One region of the Flavobacterium crocinum genome, then DNA from elsewhere that is predicted to be linked to it. Evidence: riboswitches for the same ligand, from Rfam matches in the RefSeq annotation. Region 1 holds a riboswitch; the other holds the start of a gene.
What was found. A riboswitch is a leader RNA that binds a small molecule or an ion and turns the genes downstream of it on or off. The one in region 1 is predicted to bind cobalamin.

Region 2: it holds a riboswitch for cobalamin, as region 1 does, so the genes downstream of both, HYN56_RS15665 (TonB-dependent receptor) here and HYN56_RS00485 (TonB-dependent receptor plug domain-containing protein) in region 1, are expected to answer to the same signal.

The regions. Positions count from the first base shown of each region.
Region 1 is NZ_CP029255.1:88,798-94,109, reverse strand. Features, by position in the region: gene HYN56_RS00490 (YncE family protein) at 1-377, opposite strand, end outside; gene HYN56_RS00485 (TonB-dependent receptor plug domain-containing protein) at 382-2,217, opposite strand; cobalamin riboswitch at 2,246-2,449, opposite strand; gene cobC (alpha-ribazole phosphatase) at 2,519-3,052, opposite strand; gene HYN56_RS00475 (adenosylcobinamide-GDP ribazoletransferase) at 3,037-3,834, opposite strand; gene HYN56_RS00470 (transposase) at 4,018-4,449, opposite strand; gene cobT (nicotinate-nucleotide--dimethylbenzimidazole phosphoribosyltransferase) at 4,507-5,312, opposite strand, start outside.
Region 2 is NZ_CP029255.1:3,496,917-3,502,228, forward strand. Features, by position in the region: gene HYN56_RS15645 (DUF6428 family protein) at 1-10, opposite strand, end outside; gene HYN56_RS15650 (ArsR/SmtB family transcription factor) at 69-395, opposite strand; gene HYN56_RS15655 (hypothetical protein) at 530-715, shown strand; gene HYN56_RS15660 (hypothetical protein) at 705-1,835, shown strand; cobalamin riboswitch at 1,921-2,122, shown strand; gene HYN56_RS15665 (TonB-dependent receptor) at 2,237-4,285, shown strand; gene HYN56_RS15670 (YncE family protein) at 4,282-5,312, shown strand, end outside.

The DNA of each region.
Region 1 (5,312 bases):
CTGTAACGCGGATTTTCAAGTTTTTCAGTAATCGTTCCAAGACTTTTAAGCGTGTAACGGTTCACTACCTCTACTTCATTAGAATTGTTTACCACAATAAAGGCTTTGTCATTGCTGAAGCTTAGAGATTGTGCTACATCCCCCAACACAACAGTTGGATTAACTACTTTAAAAATATCATTTTGAAAAGTAGCTAAGTCATTTGAAAGGTAAGATACAGAAGCATTAACAGATTTAAAGTTTCCTTCATTCAAAATAAGTACGCCGTTGTCATATGCACCTAATGGAACATCATTATTATCATCATTATCACTGCTACAAGATGCAAACAGAAAAGCAGATGCTATAATTCCTAAATAAAGATTTTTTAGTTTCATGTTATTAATAATTAAGGTTTAAATAAATGGTTAAATTTCGTCCTGGCATAAAGCGGTTAGGAAGCGCTTCATACTTTTCATTCCAAAGATTAGCGGCTTTGACTCCCAGTTTGAAAATATTTTTTTTGCTAAAGTTATAGTCAACTCCTATGTTAGAAACATTGTAAGCGTCAAGTATATATTTTGGATTATTGTCTGATGTTGTAAAAACTTCTCCCGTAAACATAATTTGATAATAGGCAGAAAGTTTTTTGTGGTAATAAGATGCTGCACCTGTCATTTTATGATAGGGAACATAAAAAAGCTGCTTGTCTGTTTTATCATTTAATGAAACGGTATAAGCATAAGTTCCATTAAAATCAAATGTATGTTTGTTAAAGCTTTTTCTCCATCCCAAAAGTGCTTCGGTACCATAGATAGTGACTCTGTCTGTGTTTTCTGGTATCCAATTTCCTGAACTATTGGGCAGCCATCGAATCATATCCTTAATTTTCATTCCGTACGCTGTAAGAGTAAGTCGGAAATCTTTGTATTTAAATTCATTGCCTATTTCTGCCTGAAAAGAACTTTCCGGTTTTAAATCAGGATTGCCGCTTCCTTCCCAATACAAATCATTAAATGTTGGAATTCTGAAGTTTCTAGAAAAATTAAATTTAAGCTTATAGAAATCTGAAAAATCATATCGCGAACCAACCGAAAAAAGGACGGGACTTTTGTAAGCATCTGAAACCTCTTTTCGAGCACTCATTTCATAATTCCATTTATCTGTAAGCGAATGTTTCCACAAAAGACTTGCACCTCCAATTTCACGTATGCTTTGGCCAATTCCAGAACCATTTCCATCATTTCTGGTGTAATCTAAAATGGTGCTTATTTTCATTTTAGCAGATATTGTGTAATCTAGATCATACTTTCCTATAAAGCTTTTTACACCTCCAGAAGTATGTCCGTCTCTATTAATATCTTCAAAATAATTATAATGTTCACTAATATAAGCGAGTTTTAAATTAGAATCAAATTTGCTAAAGGAACTGCTCCAAGTCAATAAATTTCGAGTATTATAATCTTGGTATTTGGTTTTGGTTTCATTTGGTGAAGTGAGCGAAAAATGCCTTTCGCCATCAAATATTTCGCTGTAAAATTTAATGCTGTTTTTATCATTGATTTTGTAACCTACAGCTGCATCAAGAGTATTATTGTAGTATTGGCCATTTTTATTCCATACTTCTTGACCTACAAATTTAAAATCATTATCAGAGCTGTTTCTGGTAAAACTTGCATCAAAACTCCATTTTTTAGTTCCTGCTGTAATACCGTAAATAGCACTTAAAGTATTAAACTCTCCATAATAGATTTGAAAATCATTTTTGAATGTATCAGTAAATTTCAAATCATTATTTAAATGAATTGTTCCTCCAATGGCACCACTTCCATACACAACACTTCCTCCGCCGGCTTTTACATCTATCGAATTAAAACCTCTTGTTGAAATGGTATTAAAATCTGCCTGCCCTAATAATTGAGAGTTTACATTTATACCGTTCCAGACTACTACCGTTTGTTGTGAAGTTGTTCCTCTGAATGAAGGGGCAGAAGTCATACCTAATCCATTTTCTTTAAAATATAATACCGTATTGTAATTTAAGAGCGAAGTTAAAGAGGATTGATTTTTACTTATAATAGAATCCGTTAAACGTTGAATCGACTGTGTATTCGAGAAATTTTTAAGATTATTGTCGGAAACAATTACTTCTTTCAGTTTATTAATAGAATCATTTTGCGCCAAAACAATCTGGCACAACAATAGAAAACAAAAAGCAAACCTTAATTTTATAGTCATAATTTCTTCACTCTTTTTCCCGAGAGCTTGATAATTTGTTATAAAGGCAGGTCTCCTGGCTTGCGTCTTGTTGTTTTCCTTCCCATCACGCAGGGCGTGACAGTGGCTTTGCAGTTTACAACAAGCATTCGTTTTTTAGAACTAAGCTTACAGTTGCGGGTACAGCTCAAGATTTTACTTGATTCCCTTTTAATGTGTTTATCAAAACACAACCTTATTTTGCCGCAAAGATAAAGTTAAAAATACGGATTATTCAAATTTGTTTCATTATTAAGCCTTAAAAGTAAAACAAACGGAATATTTATAATTCGATTCTTATAACTTGTCCAAAATCTACTTTATTCTGAAATGCTTCTTTTAAAGGTAAGGAACTTTGATGACATAAAATGCTTCTAATGATTCCTGCATGCGTCACAATAATAATTGGATGTTCTGTTTTACAAATTTTTTCAGATAAAAATTCTCCAACTCTTTTATGTAATTCTGTAAAAGATTCGCCATTTGTGGCTTTTATATTTACAAAATCTTCCATCCAGGGATTGAGTTCCTCGGGCGAAATTTCATTCCAGTTCTTTAGTTCCCATTCGCCAAAATTCATTTCCATTAAACGTTGATCTTCCTGATAAGAAATTGTATTTATGTTTTCCTGAATATGTTTTGCCAAAATTACACAGCGTTTTAACGGACTTGAAAAAATTACAGCTTTTGAAGGTAATTCGGAAATGATTTTAGAAAAAATTTCATCAAAAGGTTCTGCAATATTGACATCCGATTGTCCGTAACAGATTCCTTTCTCACAAATGGTTTCGGTATGACGGACTAGATAAATTTCCATAAAAATAAAAGGCTTAAGTAAAAGAGAACTTCACAAACTTGTTGCGTCGCTCCTAGACAATCTCCTGTATAACCGTCTATCCATTTTTGGAAATATCTTGCTAAAAAATATCTGGTTATAAAAACCGGAATAACTGCAAATAGAACTTTAGGATCGAAATAAGAAAACACAAGTAAAGGAATCAATCCAAAAAAGAATGAACCAAAAACTTCTTTCCAGGTAAATTGTTTGGCAATAGGTTTGCTTTTGCTAGAAGCATCTTCGCGAGAATATTCATGTGTGAAAATAATACTGATTGCAGCCAACCGACTCAGGGAATGAGCAGAAACAAACAAAAGCCAAATTTTAAAAACAGCCATGCCATCATAAATTTGAAATAGCAAAATAGATTCTGAAAGCAGTTTGAATTTTAGTAGAAAAAGTAAAACCAATCCGATTGCGCCATACGCGCCAATTGCACTGTCTTTCATAATCATCAGGATTTTTTCTTTAGTCCAGCCTCCGCCAAAACCATCGCAGACATCTGCAAATCCGTCTTCATGAAAAGCTCCCGTTGTTAAAACAGAAATAATTAGTGCAAAAATAACAGCCGTTTCTGTAGAAAGAAACAGAGCAAATAGAGAATAAATGATAAAAGAAATGCTCCCCACAATCCATCCAATAAAAGGAAAATATCTTGTAGCTTTATTTAAATAATCAGGATGATGTGTAATGTTTTTTGGACAAGGAATGCGTGTGTAAAACATTAAACAGGTAAAGAAAATATGGAGTTCTTTTTTCATTTAGATTGCTGTTGTTTGGCTAAAGCCTATTTATAACAAGCAAATTTATAACCTCCAGATAAATCTGGAGGCAACTCAAAGAAGAAAAATTAAAAAAAAATAAATAATTCAATAATTTGAATTGCCAACATCTTTAGATGTTGGTTCATTTAAAGGCAAAGATAAAGGCTTTAGCCAAACTTTTTAAGTCGGTTTAAAGCCAAACTTGATCATAAACTCATCATATTCTTCCTGAAATGTTTTCTTTTTATGATGTTCTTCCTGATTTTTAATATAATCTCGAACTTTATTAACAATAGATTCCGAAACGGAAACAGCAAAATATTCATCCTGCCATTCAAATTTATTATTTGTTAATTGGTTTTTATTGATCCAGTAAGAAGATTCTCCTTTTAACAATTGTATTGTTTTCTGAATAGTTTGATCATTTCCCAGTGAAATTAAACAATGACAATGATCAGAATAGCCACTTATAAAATCTAGATAAATATCTTTTTTTAAGGCATTTTCTTTTATATGATTCCAGACTTTTTCGCGTAGACCAACTGAATTTAAAAACGGAAATCTGTTTTTGGTGCTCCAAACGCAATGAACATAAATCTTAGTAAATGACATAGATTGATAGTTTTAAAAATAATTCAAATTTAAAAACTATTATTCATAAATAAGGAGTTATTTCCTACTTATTCCGGCGCTCTCAAAACTAGCCATTTCATTCAAAAAAGCCTCAGCCGATTTTAAAATAGGAAAAGCAATTGCGCAACCAGTTCCTTCTCCCAATCGTAAATCAAGATTTAGAATAGGTTTTGCTTCAAGATATTCGAGTAATTTTATATGTGCTTTTTCAGCAGAGCAATGACAGAAAACAGCATTATTTTTAATATTCGGATTGATTTTAGAAGCAATTAAAAAAGCTGTAGTGCAAATGAAACCATCAATCAGAATCAGCATTTTATTTTCGTAAGCCGAAAGCATTCCGCCTGCCATTTGAAGAATTTCAAAGCCACCGAAATAAGAAAGTTGTGATAGTAAATCGTTTTGACCGGAATAATTTTCGATCGCTTTTTTTAGAATGTTTTGTTTTTGCGTTAATTTATCATCTGAAACTCCTGTTCCCTTTCCGATACATTCTTCAATCGGAAAACCAGTTAAAAGACTCATTAAAACAGAGGCGGTTGAGGTATTGCCAATTCCCATTTCGCCAAAGCCAATACAGTTTGAACCTGATTTTGCACTATTTTCAACAATCGATTTTCCTTTTTCAAAACACAATTGAACTTCTGATTCACTCATAGCGGAAACATGCAGAAAAGACTGAGTTCCTTTAGCGATTTTACAATCTATTAATTTTGTATTGGTTGGAAAATCGTAATTAACGCCAGCATCTGCAATAGACAATTCAATATTATTTTGTTTGCAAAAAACATTTATTGCTGCTCCTTCATCCAGGAAATTAGTAACCATTTGACGTGTTACGT
Region 2 (5,312 bases), 2.5 Mb from region 1:
CTAATTTCATGTTCTTTTATTTATTTGTTAATTGCAATATTACGATATATGTTTTCAAAAAAAATGCCTTAACAGCATTCTGATTTTGAAAGAGTTTGGGTGATGTTTAAAAAATAAGCATTTAAAATTTCTATAGCTTTTTCATCAATACAGTAACATATAGAATTCCCTGAAATATTTCCTTTAATGATTCCGGCATTTTTAAGTTCTTTTAAATGCTGGGAAACGGTTGGCTGTGCCAGTGGAAGTTCGTTTACGATATCACCGCAAATGCATTCGTTTACTTTAAGCAAATATTCTAAAATGGCAATTCTAGCTGGATGGCCTAAAGCTTTAGCAATAATTGCGATCTGGTTTTGTGCATCTGTAAAATGTTCTGTTTTAGTAGCTCCCATTTTTTATTAATTTAATATTGCAATATTACGATTATGTATTTAATAACACATATTATTTAAGTTAAATTTTTGCTATTGGAAATTAATGTACTATCAATATATTTGTATACTAACTCTATAGGATAAATATTTAAATGCTTTCAAAAGACATTATTAGAACATTTTCATTCTTATTTATTTTTGCTGGATTAGGCAATCCTGCAAAAGCACAGCATAGTGACACTATATCAAAGCAGTTTTTAATGAATATAGAAATTCGTCCAAGAGCAGAATATACTTCAAACTATATATTACCCCCTAACGATTCCATTGATCCTTAATTTCTACATCACACAGCGAAATAGAATTTCTCTTCAATATTCCCAAGAAAAATGGCTTGTAAAATCGGATTTGCAGGAAATTCATCTTTGGGATCAAGAAAATGCCAATTCTAAAGTGGGCAGTATTAATTTTTATCAGTTGTTTTTAGAAACCAAATTTAGAGGTGTAAATTTTCGTTTAGGAAGGCAAAGTATTTTATTAGATAATGGCAGATTATTTTCTGATGCACCTTGGGCACAACAAGGAAGAGCACACGAAGGAATACGAATCATGAAATATTCGAAACACTTTGCTAATGATCTATTTTTGTTGTTTACACGAAATTACAATACCAGTTTTGAAGTAGCTTATTCTCCAGTTGCTTCAAACAGATATAAGTATATGCTCATGTATAATTTTAGTTATAATTCGAATAAAAATTTCTCTTTCAATTCGGTAAATACAATCGATTTCTTAGAAAAAGCAAATTCAGAAACCTTGTATGCACGTGCAACAGCAGGAGGAAGAGTCGAATTTAAAAAGAATCATTGGTATTATACCTTAAACAGCTATTTACAATTGGGACAAAATCTGAAAGGACAGCATTTGCTGGCGTATTATTTTCAGCCTGAAGTTAAATTGTCTTTACAAAATTCGACTTGGCGTTTAGGAGCGGAAATAATTAGTGGTAGCAATACCAAATTAGCTCCTGACTGCTCAGGAGATTTTGATGTTTTATATGGTGTAACTTGGAAATTTAACGGAAATATGAATTTCTTTACCCGTTTTCCAGCAGATGTTGGCGGAAAAGGTTTATTAAATCCTTATTTATTTGCAACATTTCCATTGAATGCAAGATTATCAGTTCGTTCAGATTTTCATCTTTTTTATACGCAATATCCATTAATGAGGCTTAATCAAGAAATGTCAAGATTCCTCGGATTTGAAAATGATTTTTCTTTAAAATATGCTCCTATAAAAGAATTGGAAATTAATACAGCATTTTCTTTTTATAAATCTACAGATTCTATGAAGCTTCTTCCGAAAGTGCAGGATGATAATAAGTTATCTTTTTGGAGTTATGTAATGATTTCTTACTCTTTTAATGCAGTTAATTGGAGAAAAGGAAGAAAAGAATGACTTAAAAAACGTTATTTTAAAAGACTTAAAATTTCATGAAAATCCAAATACAATAAATTAAACCCATTTTTATAAAGATAGTTATATCTTTGCGACTGATTTTGGTCTGTTTTTTCATCAGAAAAAATAGTTAAAAGGGAATCAGGTGCAAATCCTGAACAGACCCGCTACTGTAAGTTCTACACAAAGTCTTTAAATATTACTAATGCCATTGTTCGTTGTTTCGGATGAGAAGGCCGTTTAAAGATAGAATAAGTCAGGAGACCTGCCACGATCACATAGTTTAAAACTTTCGTGGTATGAAGTTGATGACAAAGATAATGACCAGCTGTTTTGCAGCGGGGTCAATTCTACGTTTATGTAATTACTACATCACAGAAAGTTGATTTAATTCAATTGTGATGTATAATTTGAAAAAAACTTTACTAACTGTTTTTATTTTAAGTCTTCCTTTTTGGCTTCATGCACAAACGGAGAAAGATAGCTCGCGTGTTTTAAAAGAAGTTATTTTAAAAGGAAAACCGTATCAGGAAGTGATTCCTGTGCAAAGTCTCTCGGGCGTTCTGCTCGAAAAAATGGCGAGTCATAATGTGGCCGATGCGCTTCGTTATTTTGCCGGAACTCAAATTAAAGATTATGGTGGCGTCGGCGGACTTAAAACGGTGGATGTTCGTAATATGGGAACACATCATGTCGGTGTTTTTTATGACGGAATCCAGCTTGGAAATGCCCAAAACGGAGTTACGGATCTTGGAAAATATTCGCTTGACGATATGGAATCGCTTACGATGTACAATGGTCAAAAAAGCGAAATTTTCCAGTCTGCTAAAGATTTTGCTTCGGCTTCAGCCATTTACTTAAAAACAAAACGTCCTGTTTTTGCTGGCGATAAAAAGACAAATTTATTGGTTCGGTATAAAACGATGTCCATCAATTATCACGATCCGAGTTTTAGATGGGAACAGAAACTGAGCGACAAGGTGAGTATGAGTGTGAGTTCAGAATACATCAAATCTAACGGGCAGTATAAATTTAGATACAAAAGAAAAAATCTGGACGGATCAACTGCTTACGATACCACAGCCACAAGATGGAACAGCGATATTGAAGCACTTCGGTTTGAATCTGGTGTTTACGGAAAAATCAACAATGGCTCCTGGGATGCGAAAGTGTATTATTATGATTCGGAAAGAGGTGCGCCCGGAGCTATTGTAGAAAACAAATTCAGAGACGGTTTCCGGCAGTTTGACAAGAATTTTTTCGGACAGGCATTTTTAGTAAAAGACGTTTCGGAAAAGTATAAATTTCAATTAAAAGGAAAATTTGCTTACGATTACACGCATTACATTGCAAGAGATACAACGAATGTTTTAGGAGAAACTGTAACGGAAGGTGTTCAGTCTGATGACAGCTATTACCAGCAGGAAACTTATTTTTCGGCAGTCAATATGTACAGCATTTTACCTACTTGGGATGTTTCGCTTTCAACCGATTTTCAATACAATAAATTAAACGCAACGAGAAGAGGAATCCAGACACAGTTTTCTTTTCCAGAGCGTTATACCGCATTGGTTTCTTTGGCAACGTCCTATCGATATGAAGGTTTTAAAGTTTTAGGAAATGTACTCGCAACAAGAGTTATCGAAGAAGTAAAATACAACGCCAAAGCGCCCAACAAAACTGAATTTACTCCCGCATTATTCCTCGGTTATACTCCTTTCAAAAAATACGATTTTAATCTGAGAGCGTTTGCCAAACGTATTTTCAGAATGCCCACTTTTAATGATTTGTATTATACGATGGTTGGTTCAAGTACTTTACGACCAGAATATATGAATCAGTACGATGTTGGTTTTACTTATAATTTTCCTGTAAAAGAAAGTTTTCTGGATAAATTTTCGATTCAGGCAGATGGCTATTATACGTATACAAAAGATAAAATTGTTGCGGCGCCTACAGGAAATTTATTCCGCTGGATGATGACGAATATTGGTCAGGTAAAAGGAAAAGGAATTGAAACCGTTGTAAATTTAGGTACACATATCCACAAAGTAAATCTGGATGCCAATTTGACTTATACCTATTCTCAAAGTCAGGATTTTACAAAGGTTTCGGGTTTACAAATGTCTTCTTACGGCGATCAGATTCCATACACGCCTTGGCACAGCGGATCTGGAATTCTGAATGCGGGTTATGAATCGTGGAATTTCAATTACAGTTTTATATACGTTGGAAAACGCTACAACGGAAACGTCAACAATATCAAAGTAAACGAAGTACAGCCTTGGTACACACACGATCTGGCGGTTCAAAAATCTTTCCTCCTCAATAAATACAAATTAAATGCAACGGTAGAAGTCAATAATGCCTTCAATCAGCAATACGAAGTGATTTACAATTATCCAATGCCGGGCAGAACGTTCAAATTTATAATTGGTTTTGAGTTATGAAAAAGGGTTTTATAAAAATAATAATTAGCTTATTTACAGCTATAGTATTGGTTTCCTGCAGGGAAGATGAAACAATATTTCTGTCTTCAGATACCAATGTTGCCGTGCCGACAACTGATGGCAATATTGAAGGTTTTTATCTGCTGAATGAAGGGAATATGGGAATGAACCGCGCCAGCATCGACGTTTTCAATTACAGAACAGGAAATTATACCACCGATGTTTATTCAGAACGAAATCCTTCAGTTGTAAAAGAATTAGGCGATGTTGGAAACGATATTCAAATCTATGGCAATAAGGTTTATGCGGTCATCAATGTCTCCAACAAAGTAGAAGTTTTAGAAAAATGGACGGCAAAAAGAATCAAAAAAATTGATATTCCAAACTGTCGTTATGTTACTTTTTACAAAGACAAGGCTTATGTAAGTTCCTATTCAGGCCCGGTTGCCATTAATCCGAATGCAGAAATTGGTTTTGTTGCCGAAATCGATACGACTTCTTTAGAAATAAAAAGAAAAGTGACTGTTGGTTATCAACCGGAACAAATGGTGGTGCATAACGGAAAATTGTATGTAGCGAATTCAGGCGGTTATCGTGTTCCAAATTACGATCGAACCGTTTCGGTAATTGATTTAGAGACTTTCACAGAAATCAAAAAAATAGATGTCGGTATTAATTTGTACAGCATGGAGATTGACAGCCGTGGCGATATTTATGTGAGTTCACGAGGCGATTATTACAATACACAGCCCAATCTTTTTGTGATTGATACCAAAACAGACGAAAAGAAAATGCAACTCGATATTCCGGCTTTGGGAATGTGTCTGGTTGATGATCTGCTTTATTATTATAGTGTTTCGTGGAGTTATCTCACGAACAGCAATAAGATTACGTACGGAATTTTAGATACTAAAACCAAAAAGATAATCAGCGATAAAATCATTACGGATGGAACCGAGAAAAAAATCATGATTCCGTATGGACTTCAGGTTAATCCCGAAACCAAAGAAATCTATATAACCGATGC